4 regions of the Streptomyces purpurascens genome follow, and region 1 is predicted to be linked to each of the others. Evidence: riboswitches for the same ligand, from Rfam matches in the RefSeq annotation. Region 1 holds a riboswitch; each other region holds the start of a gene.

Region 1 (3,456 bases):
AGATCGGCGAGGCGGGCCGGTCTACGGGTGAAGCCACCCCCGTCGTCGGGCCGGGCCAACTGCACGAAGAGCCTGCGGACCGGGTCCTCGCCATGCTCCGCGATGACCTCCCCGACCCGCTTCTCGGCGTGGGTGGACAGCGCGCCGGTCACTCCGCCGAGGGCCTCGTAGCCGCTGTGGGTCAGGCGTACGCCGGCCTGGAGGGACCAGAGTTCGGTGAGGGCGAATTCCACCATGGGCAGGTGGCCGGGTTCGTTCTCGGCGTCGTCGACGATGCGTTCCGCGAGGCCGGGGTCGAGGGTGAGGCCGGGGACTCGGGAGGCCGGGCCCTCGATGGCGCCCAGGAGTCCGGTACGGCCCAGGGGCGCGACGATCTGGGCGCAGTCGCTGAGGACGTGGGCCGTGGCGGGTTCCACGAGGTCGTCGAGGCACGCGGAGCGGAGCGTGGCGAGGACGCGGAGCCGTTTGTCCTCGGCCGGGACGGAGGCGAGGGCCACGACCAGGGCCAGCAGGGTGCGGGCGGTGGCCGGTTCGGCCGCCACGGTCTCCTCGAGCTGCACTGCGTTCCTGGTCGGCCACGCCCACGTCCGGTTCCAGCAGCGGCGCCAGCGCTCGCGCCAGGGTGAGCGAGGCACGCGTCCCCGGCAGCGCGCGGATCTCCGACACCGTATGGCCGGCGGCGCGCAGGTGTGGGAGCGCCCCGGCGCGGACGAGGGAGGTCTTTCCGCTGCCGGACGGGCCGACCACCGGCACGACGAGGTGCCGGTCCACGGCGTCGAGGAGGCGTTGGGTCTCCTTCTCCCGGCCGAAGAAGTGCTCGGCGTCCTCCTCCCGGAAGGCGTCGAGTCCGCGGTACGGGCAGCGGCGCAGGCCCGGCTGGAGGTCCAGGAGGGCGGCCGCGGGGATGAGATAGGAGGTGCCGGCCGTGCGGCCGCGGTCGGTCGCGACCGTCATGCCGACCACGGCCGCGAGTTGCTCGTCCCAGACGGGGGCTCCGCTGCACCCCGGGGAGATGTGGTGTGCGGTGCCCTCCGCCTCCATGGAGATCCAGCCCTGCCCGACGGCGCCGAGCAGCCGCCCGCCGATCCAGGCGCCGTGTTCGGCCGTGGCGGGGAAGGCCAGGATCCGGAAGCGGTGGTCCCAGACGTCGCCGGCGCCTGCCAGCGGGACCGGCGTGGTGAGGGTGCCGGGGGTGTCCTCGGGCAGCCGCAGCAGTGCGATGTCGCCGGTGCCGTCCGCGGCCACCGGCCGCCAGGCCGACACGGAGGCCTCGTAGGCGACACTGCCCCGCTGGAGCGGGAACTCGACCGTCACGGGGCTCGTCGGCGCGGAGTCGGCCCGTGCGTCGGTGTCCAGGGCCTGTGCGACCACGTGGGCGCAGGTGACCACCGTGCCGGGGGCGAGCAGGAATCCGGAGCCGACGGGAGTGCCGTCGGCGGACCGGACCCGGGCCACCGCGGCGCCGAGCCCCTCCGGGAACCGGTCGTTCTGCACTGGTCCTGTCCTCTCCGCATGTGTGCACCCCGTGCGAGGTATTGGAGGGTTTGCGCCAGGCACCCGCAAGCGGGTCGGCGAAACGTGCCCCGCACAGGGGAATTCGCCCCGAGCCGGTCCGCGGGAGCGGAGCGTCGTGCTAGCGGTGTGGGCTTGTCCACACTCTCCCCTCGCAGGTCAACGGCAAGTTGACGGCTGTTCGCGGCCGTGGTGGACTGCCGGGGCCAATACGGCGGTAGGAGAGGAAGCCGGTGGAAGTCCGGCGCGGTCCCGCCACTGTCACCGGGGTAGCAATCACCGGGAGCCAGGAACTCTCACCGCCGGTCTCGTCGAACCAGGGCGTGGACACCCTGAGTGAGGACATATCGCCATGTTCGGCTGCCGATCGAGGGTCAGTACCCCACCGTTGCCCGCTCCCGTGGCCGGCTGAGCCCATGGGTGCCGGTCGCGTCCACGCGTACGGTGCCGCCGTCGGCCTGATCGGTGATCTGCTGCTCGGCGATCCTCGCCGGGGGCATCCGGTCGCCGCGTTCGGGCGGGCCGCGGGTGCGGTGGAGCGGGTGTTGTGGCGGGACCACCGGGGGTGGGGCGCGCTGCACACCGTGGTGTGTGCGGGCGGGGCCGTCGCGCTCGGGGCCGTCGCCGCGCGTGCTGTGCGTGCGTCCGATGCCGCTTCCGTCGTGGTGACCGGCGCGGCCACCTGGGCCGTCGTCGGGGGGACTTCGCTCGCCCGGGAGGCGCAGGCCATCGGGCGTGCCCTGGAGGCCGGGGACGTCGAAGCGGCCCGTGCACGGCTGCCGCATCTGTGCGGACGGGATCCGCAGTCCCTGGACGCCGACGGGATCGCCCGGGCCGTAGTCGAGTCGGTCGCGGAGAACACCTCCGACGCGGTCGTGGGGGCGCTCGTGTGGGGGGCCGTCGGCGGTGTGCCGGGGCTCGTCGGGTTCCGGGCCGTCAACACCCTCGACGCCATGGTCGGGCACAAGTCGGCCCGGTACCGGCGCTACGGGTGGGCCTCCGCGCGGCTGGACGATGTGGTGGGGTGGCCGGGGGCCCGGCTGACCGCCGTGCTCGCCGCCGTGGCCGGGGGCGATCCGCGGGGAGCCGTGACGGCCTGGCGTGCCGACGCCGCCAAGCATCCGAGTCCCAACGCCGGGCCCGTGGAGGCCTCGTTCGCGGGGGCCCTCGGGGTGCGGCTCGGCGGGACCCTGTCCTACGGCGGGCGCGTCGAGCACCGTCCCGTGCTCAACGGCGCGGGGCGCGGCGTCGGCACCGGGGACATCGAACGGGCCGTACGGCTGTCCAGGCGCGTCGGCTGGCTCGCGCTCGGCGTCTGTGTCGCCGCGCGCCACATCGTGAAGGGGCGTACGTCATGACGGGCGGGGGGCTTCTCGTCGCCGGTACCACCTCCGACGCCGGCAAGAGCGTCGTGACCGCCGGGATCTGCCGGTGGCTGGTGCGGCAGGGTGTCAAGGTCGCGCCCTTCAAGGCGCAGAACATGTCCCTGAACTCGTTCGTGACGCGGGAAGGCGCCGAGATCGGGCGGGCGCAGGCCATGCAGGCGCAGGCGTGCCGTGTGGAGCCGACCGCGCTGATGAATCCGGTGCTGCTCAAGCCCGGCGGCGAGCAGAGCAGTCAGGTCGTGCTGCTGGGCAAGCCGGTCGGCGAGCTCAGTGCGCGCGGGTACCACGGAGGACGGCAGCAGAGGCTGCTCGGGACCGTGCTGGACTGCCTGGAGCGGTTGCGGGGCACGTATGACGCGGTGATCTGCGAGGGGGCCGGTTCGCCGGCCGAGATCAATCTGCGGCGGACCGACATCGTCAACATGGGAATCGCCCGCAACGCCGGGCTCCCCGTGCTCGTGGTCGGCGACATCGACCGGGGCGGGGTCTTCGCCTCGTTCTTCGGGACCGTCGCCCTGCTGTCGCGCGAGGACCAGGACTGCGTCGCCGGGTTCCTCGT
Region 2 (3,456 bases), 650 kb from region 1:
GGCCAGGAGGAGGAGAACGGCGCGGCGGATCACGACTGCCGGCTCTTCCTGCGGCCGGTGAAGAGGAAGCCGATGCCGATACCGGCGACGAGGCAGACCCCGACGTACCACCAGACGCCGAAGAAGTCCGACGTCGAGTCCGAGTCGTCCTTCTTGTCGGCCGCCGAGGGCTGTTCGGGGGCCTGCGGGGCCGGGCCCGTCGCGTTGAGCTGCTTCACCAGGTCCGTGCCGCCGAAGTCACGCGGGTTCGTGCCCGTCGCGTGCGCGGCGAAGATCAGTTGGGCGTAGGCGGCGGGGCCGCCCTGCTCGGCCCAGCCGGCGGAGTTCTTCTCCAGCCACCGCACGGACTTCCCGGCCTGCGCGGTCTCGCCCTGCGCGGCGAGCGCCACGACCGCGTCGGCGGTGTTGCCGTGGTCGGGCTGGGGGTCCGAGCCGGCGAGGGCGGAGGTGAGGTGGTCGTCGTCCTTGGCGAGGGTCTGCGTGAGATAGGCGGCGCCGTTGGCCGCGGCCTGCTGCGGCGTACGGGGATCCGCGCAGCCGGCGTCGGACTTCTTGCCGGCCTTCACCACCATGCCCTGGCCCAGGGCGCCGAGCACACCGGCCGCCGTGGCGTCCGCGTTGGCGGTCAGCTCGCCCTTCTTGTCCGGCTGGAACGCGAAGGCGCCGTCGTCGTCCCCGCCGCAGGGGAGGGCGAGCTTCAGCAGGGCGTCGTCGGGCGATTTTCCGCCCTTGTCGACCTGGTCCGGCTTCTCGCCCGCGGCGGTCAGCGCGCCGATGACGACGGACGTCGAGTTGGTGTCGCTGGCGCCGCCGGGCGCGTAGCCCCAGCCGCCGTCCTCGTTCTGGACGGACTTCAGCCAGCCGACGGCCTTGTCGGCGACGGCGTCCTGTCCGCCGAGCGCGGCGAGGGCCTGGACGGCGGCGGCCGTGGCGTTGGTGTCGAGCATGGTCTTGGCGTCGCACGCGGCGGTGGGGTCCGGGCGGTACGCGGCGAACCCGCCGTCCTCGCACTGCTGCCGGACCAGCCACTGCACGGACTTGGCGGCCGGCTTCTCACCCACCGTGTCCTGGGCCAGCAGGGCGAGCGACTGGCGCCAGACGCCGTCGAACTTGGGGTCCTTGTCTCCGTACAGGGCGGAGGGGAACGCCTGGGACGGCGAAGGGGACGGAGCGGCGGCGGCCGGCGTGGCGGCGCCGATCACGGTGACGGCGGCCAGGACCGCTGCGCTGCGGCGGACGTTCATGATCGGCGGGTGCCTCTCCCTGTGAGGGAGCCGGGCAGCACGGGACACCCCGGCGGCTCGGCTCCGTATACCTCGACGGTGCCGTGCGCCGGCGGGCGCCGGGCACGTGAGCCGGTCACGATCCGTACGGGGCGATCCGGCTCACCGCCTGCCTCGGCGGGCGGTTCACGGTTGCGGGTCAGCGCCGGAATTGCACCGGCTTCTCCCCGTACGGGTGATGACGACCCGCCTACTGTACCCGCACGTAGGAAAACGCCCGAGGGTAGCTTCGCCCCATGCCGACCACACCACCGGGAACCGTGGTCCTCGCCCAGGCCGCCGTCTCCGGTGACGCCCTCGCCACCCCCGCCCGCGCCGTGCTGTCCGCCCTCCTCGCCGACCCGTCCCCGCTCACCCGGCCCGCCCTGACGGAGGCCCTGCGCCGCCGGGCCGCAAGTCCGACCATGACGCGTGGAGAGGTTGAACTGCTGGACACGGCCGAGGAGTTGATCCTGTCCGTGGGGCAAACCGGTTAACGTGAAGCTCCACGACCACACGCAGGAGCGTCCATGACTGATCAGGTGGAGAACTCCGAGCAGGAGCCGCTCTCCAAGATCGATACCTCGGTTCCGCACTCGGCCCGGATCTGGAACTACTGGCTGGGCGGGAAGGACAACTACGAAGTCGACCGTGTGGCCGGTGACGCGTTCCGTGAGATCTTCCCCGGTATCGAGACCGGGGCCCGCGCCGCCCGCTACTTCCTCGCCCGCGCCGTCCGCCATCTCGCCGCCGAAGAGGGCATCCGGCAGTTCCTGGACATCGGCACCGGGCTGCCCAACGTGGACAACACCCACCAGATCGCCCAGCGGGTGGCTCCGGAGAGCCGGATCGTCTACGTCGACAACGACCCGCTGGTGCTGGCCCACGCCCGCGCGCTGCTCACCAGCACACCGGAAGGCGTCACCAACTACGTCGACGCCGACCTGCGCAAGCCGAGCACGATCGTCCGGGAAGCCGGGAAGACGCTGGACTTCGACCAGCCCGTCGCGCTCATGCTGATGGGCATCCTCGGTCACATCGAGGACCACGACGAGGCACGCTCGATCGTGTCGCAGCTGGTGGAGGCCCTGCCTCCCGGCAGCTACCTCGTCCAGTACGACAGCACCGACACCAGCGAGGACTACGTCAGGGCCATCGGGCAGTACAACGACGGCGGCTCCATCCCGTACATCCTGCGCAGCCCCGAGCAGATCGCCCGCTACTTCGACGGTCTGGAGCTGCTGGAGCCGGGCGTCACGTCCTGCTCGCGCTGGCGTCCCGACGCCGAGGCCCTGGGCCTGCCCGCGGAGGTGCACCAGTACGGCGGTGTCGCCCTCAAGCGCTGAACCCGGCTGAACCCCGGGGGCCTCGCTCAGGTCTCCTGAAGTATGCGGTGCAGGATGGTCGGAGTCTCGTCCGGCGACTCGGCTTCGACCACCAGCCGGTTCATGGCATCCCAGTAGCGCTCGATGTCCGCCGGCCGGTCGGGATAGAGCGCGGTGGTGAGCTGCTCGAGGTAGACCACGTCGGGCAACTGGCCGCCGGGCAGCCGCAGGATGGTGACCGGACCGCCCTCCGCGGCATGCCCGCCGGAGAGGAACGGCAGGATCTGGACGGTCACCTGCGGCAGCCGGCAGATCTCGATGAGATGTCTGAGCTGGGCGCGCATCACCGCCGGCCCGCCCACCGGGCGCCGCAGCGCCGCCTCGTCGATCACGGCCCAGAGCTGGGCCGTGCCCGGCTGCCGGTGCAGGATCCGCTGCCGGGTCATCCGCAACGCCACCCGGCGGTCGATCTCGCGCGCGTCGGCGTCGACGTGGGCGAGCTGGACGGCCGCCCGCGCGTAGTCGGGGGTCTGCAGCAGCTCGGGAACGCGCTGTATCTGGAAGCAGCGGATGACGCTCGCCGCCTGTTCGGCGCCGAGGTAGGACTGCGTCCAGGAGGGCACCACATCGCTGTAGTACTGCCACCAGGCGTGGGTGTTGGCCTGTTCGGCCAGCGCCAGCAGCGTGGCGCGTTCGGCCTCGTCCGTGACGCCGTAGAACGTGAGCAGGTCGGCGACGTCCCGCAGTTTGAACCCGTGGCGCCCGGCCTCCATGCGGCTGATCTTGGAGGGGGAGGCGCGGATGACATGACCCGCCTCCGCCCTGCCGATGCCTCGCGCGTCCCGCAGCCTGCGCAGCCGGGCGCCCAG
Region 3 (3,456 bases), 6.3 Mb from region 1:
CTCACCTTCGTACTGGAAAGGCCGCTGACATGAGCGAGCCCGCCCTCGTCGCCCTGCGGGGCGCGTCCTTCGCCTACGAGGACGGCCCGGCCGTGCTCAGTGGCCTCGACTTCGAGATCCGCGAGGGGCGCGCGCTCGCGCTGCTCGGCCGCAACGGCAGTGGCAAGACCACGCTGATGCGGCTGCTCAGCGGCGGACTGCGGCCGCACGAGGGGCGGTTGACGGTCGACGGGCAGCCGGTGACGTACGACCGCAAGGGCCTGACCCGGCTGCGGACGACCGTCCAGCTCGTGGTCCAGGACCCGGACGACCAGCTGTTCGCGGCGTCCGTCGAGCAGGACGTGTCGTTCGGGCCGCTGAACCTCGGGCTGGCCGATACGGAGGTACGGGCGCGGGTGGCGGAGGCGCTCGCCGCCCTGGACATCACCGCACTGGCCGACCGGCCCACCCATCTGCTCTCCTATGGGCAGCGCAAGCGGACCGCCATCGCAGGCGCGGTCGCCATGCGGCCGCGTGTCCTCGTCCTCGACGAGCCGACGGCCGGACTCGACCCCGACGGCCAGGAACGGCTTCTGGAGACGCTCGACGGGCTGCGTGCGAACGGCACCACGGTGGTGATGGCCACCCACGACGTCGATCTCGCCCTGCGCTGGGCCGACGACGCGGCGCTCCTCACCCCGGACGGTGTGCACATCGCTCCCGCGCCCACGGCACTGGCCCGGACCGATCTCCTTCGGCAGGCGGGACTGCGGTTGCCGTGGGGTGCCGCCGCCGCGGACCTCCTGCGCGCGCAAGGGCTGTTGACCGGTTCGGCACCCGGCCCGCGCACCCCGGACGAGCTGGCCGCCCTGGCGGCGGGGCGGCCGGTGAGGGGCGGCTGAGGGTCGCTTCCGCGGCCTTCCCGTGTATAGGCTGGCGATGCAGCTGGTTCGCCCCGTCAGCCAGGCGGGATGCGTCGCAAGAGGGAACCCGGTGGGAATCCGGGACTGCCCCGCAGCGGTGAGCGGGAACGACCGCCGTCATACGCACTGGGCCCACGAAGGGCCCGGGAAGCGACGGCCAGTAGGAGTTCTCACATGGTGAGGACGTGCCCGCGAGTCCGAAGACCTGCCAACTGCCCGCGCGCGGACGATGCGTGCGCGGACATTCCGGTGACCTCGAGGGCGGGTCGGCGTACCTACCAGGCGGACGACCGCGCTGTGCCGCGCGAGGTCGTCACCGTCCGGTTCGTCACCCCTTCGCGCTCTCGTCCCGTCGCCGGGATCTCAGGGATTCGTCTCGCGAAGGAGATCTCCGTGACCACCAAGCCCGCAGCCGCGGCAGCACGGGCCACCGTGTACGGCTACCCCCGCCAGGGCCAGAACCGGGAACTGAAGAAGGCGATCGAGGGCTACTGGAAGGGCCGCGTCACCGCCGACGCCCTCCGGGCCACCGCCGCCGACCTGCGTGCCTCGAACTGGCGGCAGCTGGCCGACGCCGGCATCGACGAGGTCCCGACGGGCGACTTCTCGTTCTACGACCACGTCCTGGACACCACCGTCATGGTCGGCGCGATCCCCGGCCGCCACCGGGACGCCGTCGAGGCGGACGCCCTGGACGGCTACTTCGCCATGGCGCGTGGCACGCAGGACGTGGCGCCGCTGGAGATGACCAAGTGGTTCGACACCAACTACCACTACCTGGTGCCCGAGCTGGGTCCGGACACGGTGTTCACCGCCGACTCGTCCCAGCAGGTCGCCGAGCTGCGCGAAGCGCTGGCGCTCGGCCACACCGCGCGCCCCGTCCTCGTCGGCCCCGTCACCTATCTGCTCCTCGCCAAGCCCGCCCCGGGGGTGCCCGCGGACTTCGAGCCGCTCACGCTCCTGGACCGGCTGCTGCCCGTGTACGCCGAGGTCCTCGCCGACCTGCGCGCGGCGGGCGCCGAGTGGGTCCAGCTGGACGAGCCGGCCCTGGTCCAGGACCGGACCCCGGCCGAGCTGATCGCCGCCGAGCGCGCCTATCGCGACCTCGGAGCCCTGACCGACCGGTCGAAGCTGCTGGTCGCCTCGTACTTCGACCGGCTCGGGAACGCCCTGCCGGTGCTGGCGAAGGCGCCGGTCGAGGGACTCGCGGTGGACTTCACGGAGTCGGCGGCGGCCAACCTGGACGATCTGGCCGCGGTGGGCGGTCTGCCGGGCAAGCGGCTGGTCGCCGGTGTCGTCAACGGCCGCAACATCTGGATCAACGACCTGGCGGCCTCGCTCTCCCGGCTCGGCACGCTCCTCGGCCTGGCCGACCGGGTCGACGTCTCGGCCTCCTGCTCCCTCCTGCACGTGCCGCTGGACACGGGGGCGGAGCGGGACATCGAGCCGCAGGTCCTGCGCTGGCTCGCCTTCGCGCGGCAGAAGACCGCCGAGATCGTCACCCTCGCGCGCGGTCTCACGCAGGGCACGGACACGATCGGCGCGCAACTCGCCGCGAACCGGTCCGACCTGTTCTCCCGGGCGAACTCCCCGATCACCCGCGACCCGGCCGTCCGTGCCCGCACGGCCGCGGTGTCCGAGGCGGACGCCCGCCGCTCGCTGCCGTACGCCGAGCGGACCGCCGCCCAGCGCGCCCGGCTCGGTCTGCCCCTGCTGCCGACCACCACGATCGGCTCCTTCCCGCAGACCGCTGGGGTGCGCACCGCCCGCGCGGACCTGCGCGCGGGCCGTATCGACACGGCCGGCTACGAGGAGCGCATCAAGGCCGAGATCCAGGAGGTGATCTCCTTCCAGGAGAAGGCCGGACTGGACGTCCTGGTGCACGGCGAGGCCGAACGCAACGACATGGTCCAGTACTTCGCGGAGCAGCTCACCGGCTGTCTCGCCACGCAGCACGGCTGGGTCCAGTCCTACGGCACCCGCTACGTCCGCCCGCCGATCCTGGCCGGCGACATCTCCCGCCCCGAGCCGATGACCGTGCGCTGGACGAGGTACGCGCAGTCCCTCACGGACCGTCCGGTCAAGGGCATGCTCACCGGCCCGGTCACCATGCTCGCCTGGTCCTTCGTACGCGACGACCAGCCGCGTGCCCAGACGGCCCGGCAGGTCGCTCTCGCCCTGCGCGACGAGGTGGGAGACCTGGAGGCGGCCGGGACGTCGGTCATCCAGGTCGACGAGCCCGCCCTGCGCGAGACGCTGCCGCTGCGTGCCGCCGACCGGCCGGAGTATCTGGGGTGGGCCACGGAGGCCTTCCGGCTCAGCACCGGCGGCGTGCGGCCGGACACGCAGATCCACACGCACATGTGCTACGCCGAGTTCGGCGACATCGTGCAGGCCATCGACGACCTCGACGCGGACGTCATCAGCCTCGAGGCCGCCCGCTCCCATATGCAGGTCGCCCGCGAACTCGCCTCGCACGGTTATCCGCGCGAGGCGGGGCCGGGTGTCTACGACATCCACTCCCCGCGGGTTCCCGGCGCGGAGGAGGCGGCCG
Region 4 (3,456 bases), 6.3 Mb from region 1:
CACCCCGCCGGGCGATTCCTCCGCTCCCGGATTTCCGGGACCGTACCGTCCCTCCGCACCGCTGCGGAGATCAGTGGTCGCGCGGCGCCAGTATCCTGGGTCGGCTGCGACGTTCCCCACCAACCCCCGCGTCAAAACGGGGAGTTCGGCATGCGGCGACGTACCTTCCCCCACGCATGAGACGAGGACGAGTGCTGCTAGCGGGCCGCTACCGGCTGGATGTTGAGATCGGGCGCGGTGGAATGGGAGAGGTCTGGCGCGCGTACGACGAGACGCTCGCCAGAGCGGTGGCCGTCAAGCTGCTGCTGCCCCAGGACACCGATGTCACGGCGGCCTCCCGGTTCCGTCTGGAGGCCCAGACCGCCGGGCGTCTCAACCACCCCCATCTGGTCGGTGTCCTGGACTTCGGCGAGTACGACAACCGGCTGTACCTGGTGATGGAACTGGTCGAAGGCGACAGCCTCGCCGGGGTGCTGGCCGTCTCCGGCGCGCTTCCCGCCGAGCGGGTGGCCGATCTCGCCGCGCAGGCCGCCTCCGGGCTCGCCGCCGCACACGCGCAGGGCATCGTCCACCGTGACGTCAAACCCGCCAACCTCCTGCTGGACGCCCACGGCACCCTGAAGATCGGCGACTTCGGCATCGCCCGCTTCCTCGACGATCCCGGCGCCGCGCTCACCGCCACCGGCCAGATCGTCGGCACCGGCCTCTACCTCGCGCCCGAACGCGCCCTGGGCCAGCCCGCCGGTCCCGCCTCCGACATGTACTCCCTGGGGTGTCTGCTCTACCAACTCCTCAGCGGCCGACCGCCGTTCCAGGCCGACACCGCCGTCGCGCTCCTCCACCAGCACCTCGATTCCGCGCCCGTACCGCCCCGCGAGCTCGGTGTCGCCGGGCTCCCGCCGGCCTTCGAGAACTACCTGCTCGGCCTGCTCGCCAAGCAGCCCGAGGACCGGCCCACCGCCCAGCGGACCGCCGAGTGGTTCGCCGGCGGCGCCTGGCGAGGGCTGCCCGAGCCGCTGCCGGACGCCGCGCCCCCGGTGACGTCCGCCGCGCCGAGGCCGTATCCGGCCACCGAGACCCGCAACCCGGCCACGTACGCGCTGCCCGGCGCCCCGGGGCTGCGCACCGGCCGCACGGCCCAGACCGGTCGTGCGCGTCGCGCCGCACCCCGGGGCGGCAACGACAACCGGCGCAGAGCGGCCGCGACGATCGCCGCGGCGGCACTCTTCGCCGCCGCGATGCTCGCCGGCATGCTGTGGTTCTCGCCCGACGACACCGCGACGGAGGGCACGGAACCCGACGCGTCCCCCTCCGCGAGCAGCCCCGCCGCCACGCCGTCCGCCGGCTCCGCCTCGCCCCTCTCCTCCGCTCCGGCGGCGGGCACGGCTCCGGACGCGACCGCTCCGGCCGCCGGCACAGTGGCCGATATCACCCCGTCCACCAACGCACCCGCTCCCCCGACCCCGGTCGAAGCGACCCCCAGCCCCACGGCTCCGGCGCAGGAGACGGCCGACCCGCCGCGAAAGGCGGACAAACCCCGGCAGGAGAAGCCCCGTCAGACCTGGGAGAACGGCGACGACGATGACGACGGGGGCGACGACTGAGCGGCCCTGCGCCGCCGTGCGAGCGGTCGCCCCCTCGCGCGCCCCCTCTCGCGCCCCCTCGGGTGGCTTGTCATCGTCCTTATCTCGGCATTACTGTCACCACGCCTTGGTGAACGGGAAAGCCGGTGTGATGCCGGTGCGGCCCTCGCCACTGTGAATCGGGAAGTCCGGCTCCGGCCCTCACGGGCAGCCACTGGGTCCTTGTGACCCGGGAAGGCGGAGTACGGGCGGTGGTACCCGTAAGCCAGGAGACCGGCCAAGGCGCGTCAACCATCCACGAGGTGCTGGAGAGGGTCTGCTGAGCCATGCACATAGCCGAGGGATTTCTGCCGCCGGCACACGCGGTCGCCTGGGGCGTCGCGTCGGCGCCGTTCGTCGTCCACGGGGTCCGGTCGCTCACCCGTGAAGTGCGCGAGCACCCCGAGAGCACCCTGCTCCTCGGTGCCTCCGGTGCCTTCACGTTCGTCCTGTCCGCTCTGAAACTGCCGTCGGTCACCGGCAGTTGCTCCCACCCCACCGGAACGGGCCTGGGAGCCATCCTTTTCCGGCCACCCATCATGGCGGTGCTGGGCACCATCACCCTGCTCTTCCAGGCGCTGCTGCTCGCACACGGCGGTCTGACCACGCTCGGCGCCAACGTCTTCTCCATGGCGATCGTCGGGCCCTGGGCCGGATACGCCGTGTACAAACTGCTGCGGCGGTACGACGTGCCGCTGATGGTCGCGGTCTTCTTCGGGGCGTTCTTCGCCGACCTGTCCACGTACTGCGTCACCAGCGTGCAGCTGGCGCTCGCCTTCCCCGACCCGGGCAGCGGGTTCGTGGGCGCGCTCGGCAAGTTCGGCACCATCTTCGCCGTCACCCAGATCCCGCTCGCGGTGAGCGAGGGGCTGCTGACGGTGCTCGTGATGCGGCTGCTGGTGCAGTCCAGCAAGGGCGAACTGACCCGGCTGGGCGTGCTCCTCGCCAAGAAGCAGTCCGGGACCGAGACCGAGGTGGCCGCCCGATGAAGAAGAACACGAAGATCAACCTCCTGCTGCTGCTCGCCGTGGCCGCGCTCGCCGTACTGCCGCTCGCACTCGGCCTCGGCGACCACAAGGAGGAGCCGTTCACGGGCGCCGACGGTGAGGCGGAGACGGCGATCACCGAGATCGAGCCGGACTACAAGCCCTGGTTCTCGCCGCTGTACGAACCGCCGTCCGGTGAGATCGAGTCGGCGCTGTTCTCCCTCCAGGCAGCCCTCGGCGCCGGTGTCCTCGCCTACTACTTCGGTCTGCGCCGGGGCCGGCGGCAGGGTGAGCGGCAGGCGCGGGAGCGGGACGCCGACAGTGCGGCAGCCGGCACCGCCGAGGAGTCCACGGCCGAAAGGGCCTGAGCCGCGTGCTGCCGATCGACGCGGCGGCGCACAGCAGTCGCTGGCGCCGCCGCCATCCCGTGGACAAGGCCGTGCTCGGTCTGGGACTCACCGTGCTGGCCATCTCGCTGCCGCCCTGGCCGGGCGCGGCCCTGGTGCTCGTGACGGCCGTGTCCGTGCTGCTGGGGCCGGCCGGGGTGCCCGCCCGCCGGCTGTGGCGTGCCTACCGCGTGCCGCTGGGCTTCTGCGTGACCGGCGCGGTCACGCTGCTCGTCCAGGTCGGCGGGCCGAAGGGCTTCGTCTCCCTCGCGGACGACGGGCCCCTGCGGGCCGGGGAGTTGCTGCTGCGCACCTCGGCGGCCTCCCTGGGGGTGCTGCTGTTCGCCTTCACCACGCCCATGTCCGACCTGCTGCCGCGCCTGGTCCGGGCCGGCATCCCGGCGCCGGTCGTCGATGTCGCGCTCGTGACGTACCGCATGAGCTTTCTGCTGCTGGACTCCG

What was found. A riboswitch is a leader RNA that binds a small molecule or an ion and turns the genes downstream of it on or off. The one in region 1 is predicted to bind cobalamin.
Region 2: another riboswitch for cobalamin. It lies ahead of OHU35_RS12695 (prenyltransferase/squalene oxidase repeat-containing protein); the one in region 1 lies ahead of OHU35_RS09730 (cobalamin biosynthesis protein).
Region 3: another riboswitch for cobalamin. It lies ahead of metE (5-methyltetrahydropteroyltriglutamate--homocysteine S-methyltransferase); the one in region 1 lies ahead of OHU35_RS09730 (cobalamin biosynthesis protein).
Region 4: another riboswitch for cobalamin. It lies ahead of OHU35_RS38405 (energy-coupling factor ABC transporter permease); the one in region 1 lies ahead of OHU35_RS09730 (cobalamin biosynthesis protein).

What each region holds. Positions count from the first base shown of each region.
Region 1 covers NZ_CP108341.1:2,127,912-2,131,367, forward strand. The annotation lists gene OHU35_RS09720 (hypothetical protein) at 1-560, opposite strand, end outside; partial or broken gene OHU35_RS09725 (serine protease) at 595-1,557, opposite strand; cobalamin riboswitch at 1,687-1,830, shown strand; gene OHU35_RS09730 (cobalamin biosynthesis protein) at 1,929-2,870, shown strand; gene OHU35_RS09735 (cobyric acid synthase) at 2,867-3,456, shown strand, end outside.
Region 2 covers NZ_CP108341.1:2,778,921-2,782,376, reverse strand. The annotation lists gene OHU35_RS12700 (SCO2322 family protein) at 1-33, opposite strand, end outside; gene OHU35_RS12695 (prenyltransferase/squalene oxidase repeat-containing protein) at 30-1,244, opposite strand; cobalamin riboswitch at 1,356-1,488, opposite strand; gene OHU35_RS12690 (hypothetical protein) at 1,520-1,759, shown strand; gene OHU35_RS12685 (SAM-dependent methyltransferase) at 1,793-2,608, shown strand; gene OHU35_RS12680 (helix-turn-helix transcriptional regulator) at 2,635-3,456, opposite strand, start outside.
Region 3 covers NZ_CP108341.1:8,456,402-8,459,857, reverse strand. The annotation lists gene cbiQ (cobalt ECF transporter T component CbiQ) at 1-33, shown strand, start outside; gene OHU35_RS38390 (energy-coupling factor ABC transporter ATP-binding protein) at 30-881, shown strand; cobalamin riboswitch at 909-1,130, shown strand; gene metE (5-methyltetrahydropteroyltriglutamate--homocysteine S-methyltransferase) at 1,296-3,456, shown strand, end outside.
Region 4 covers NZ_CP108341.1:8,460,100-8,463,555, reverse strand. The annotation lists gene OHU35_RS38410 (serine/threonine-protein kinase) at 177-1,604, shown strand; cobalamin riboswitch at 1,673-1,880, shown strand; gene OHU35_RS38405 (energy-coupling factor ABC transporter permease) at 1,910-2,611, shown strand; gene OHU35_RS38400 (energy-coupling factor ABC transporter substrate-binding protein) at 2,608-2,976, shown strand; gene cbiQ (cobalt ECF transporter T component CbiQ) at 2,982-3,456, shown strand, end outside.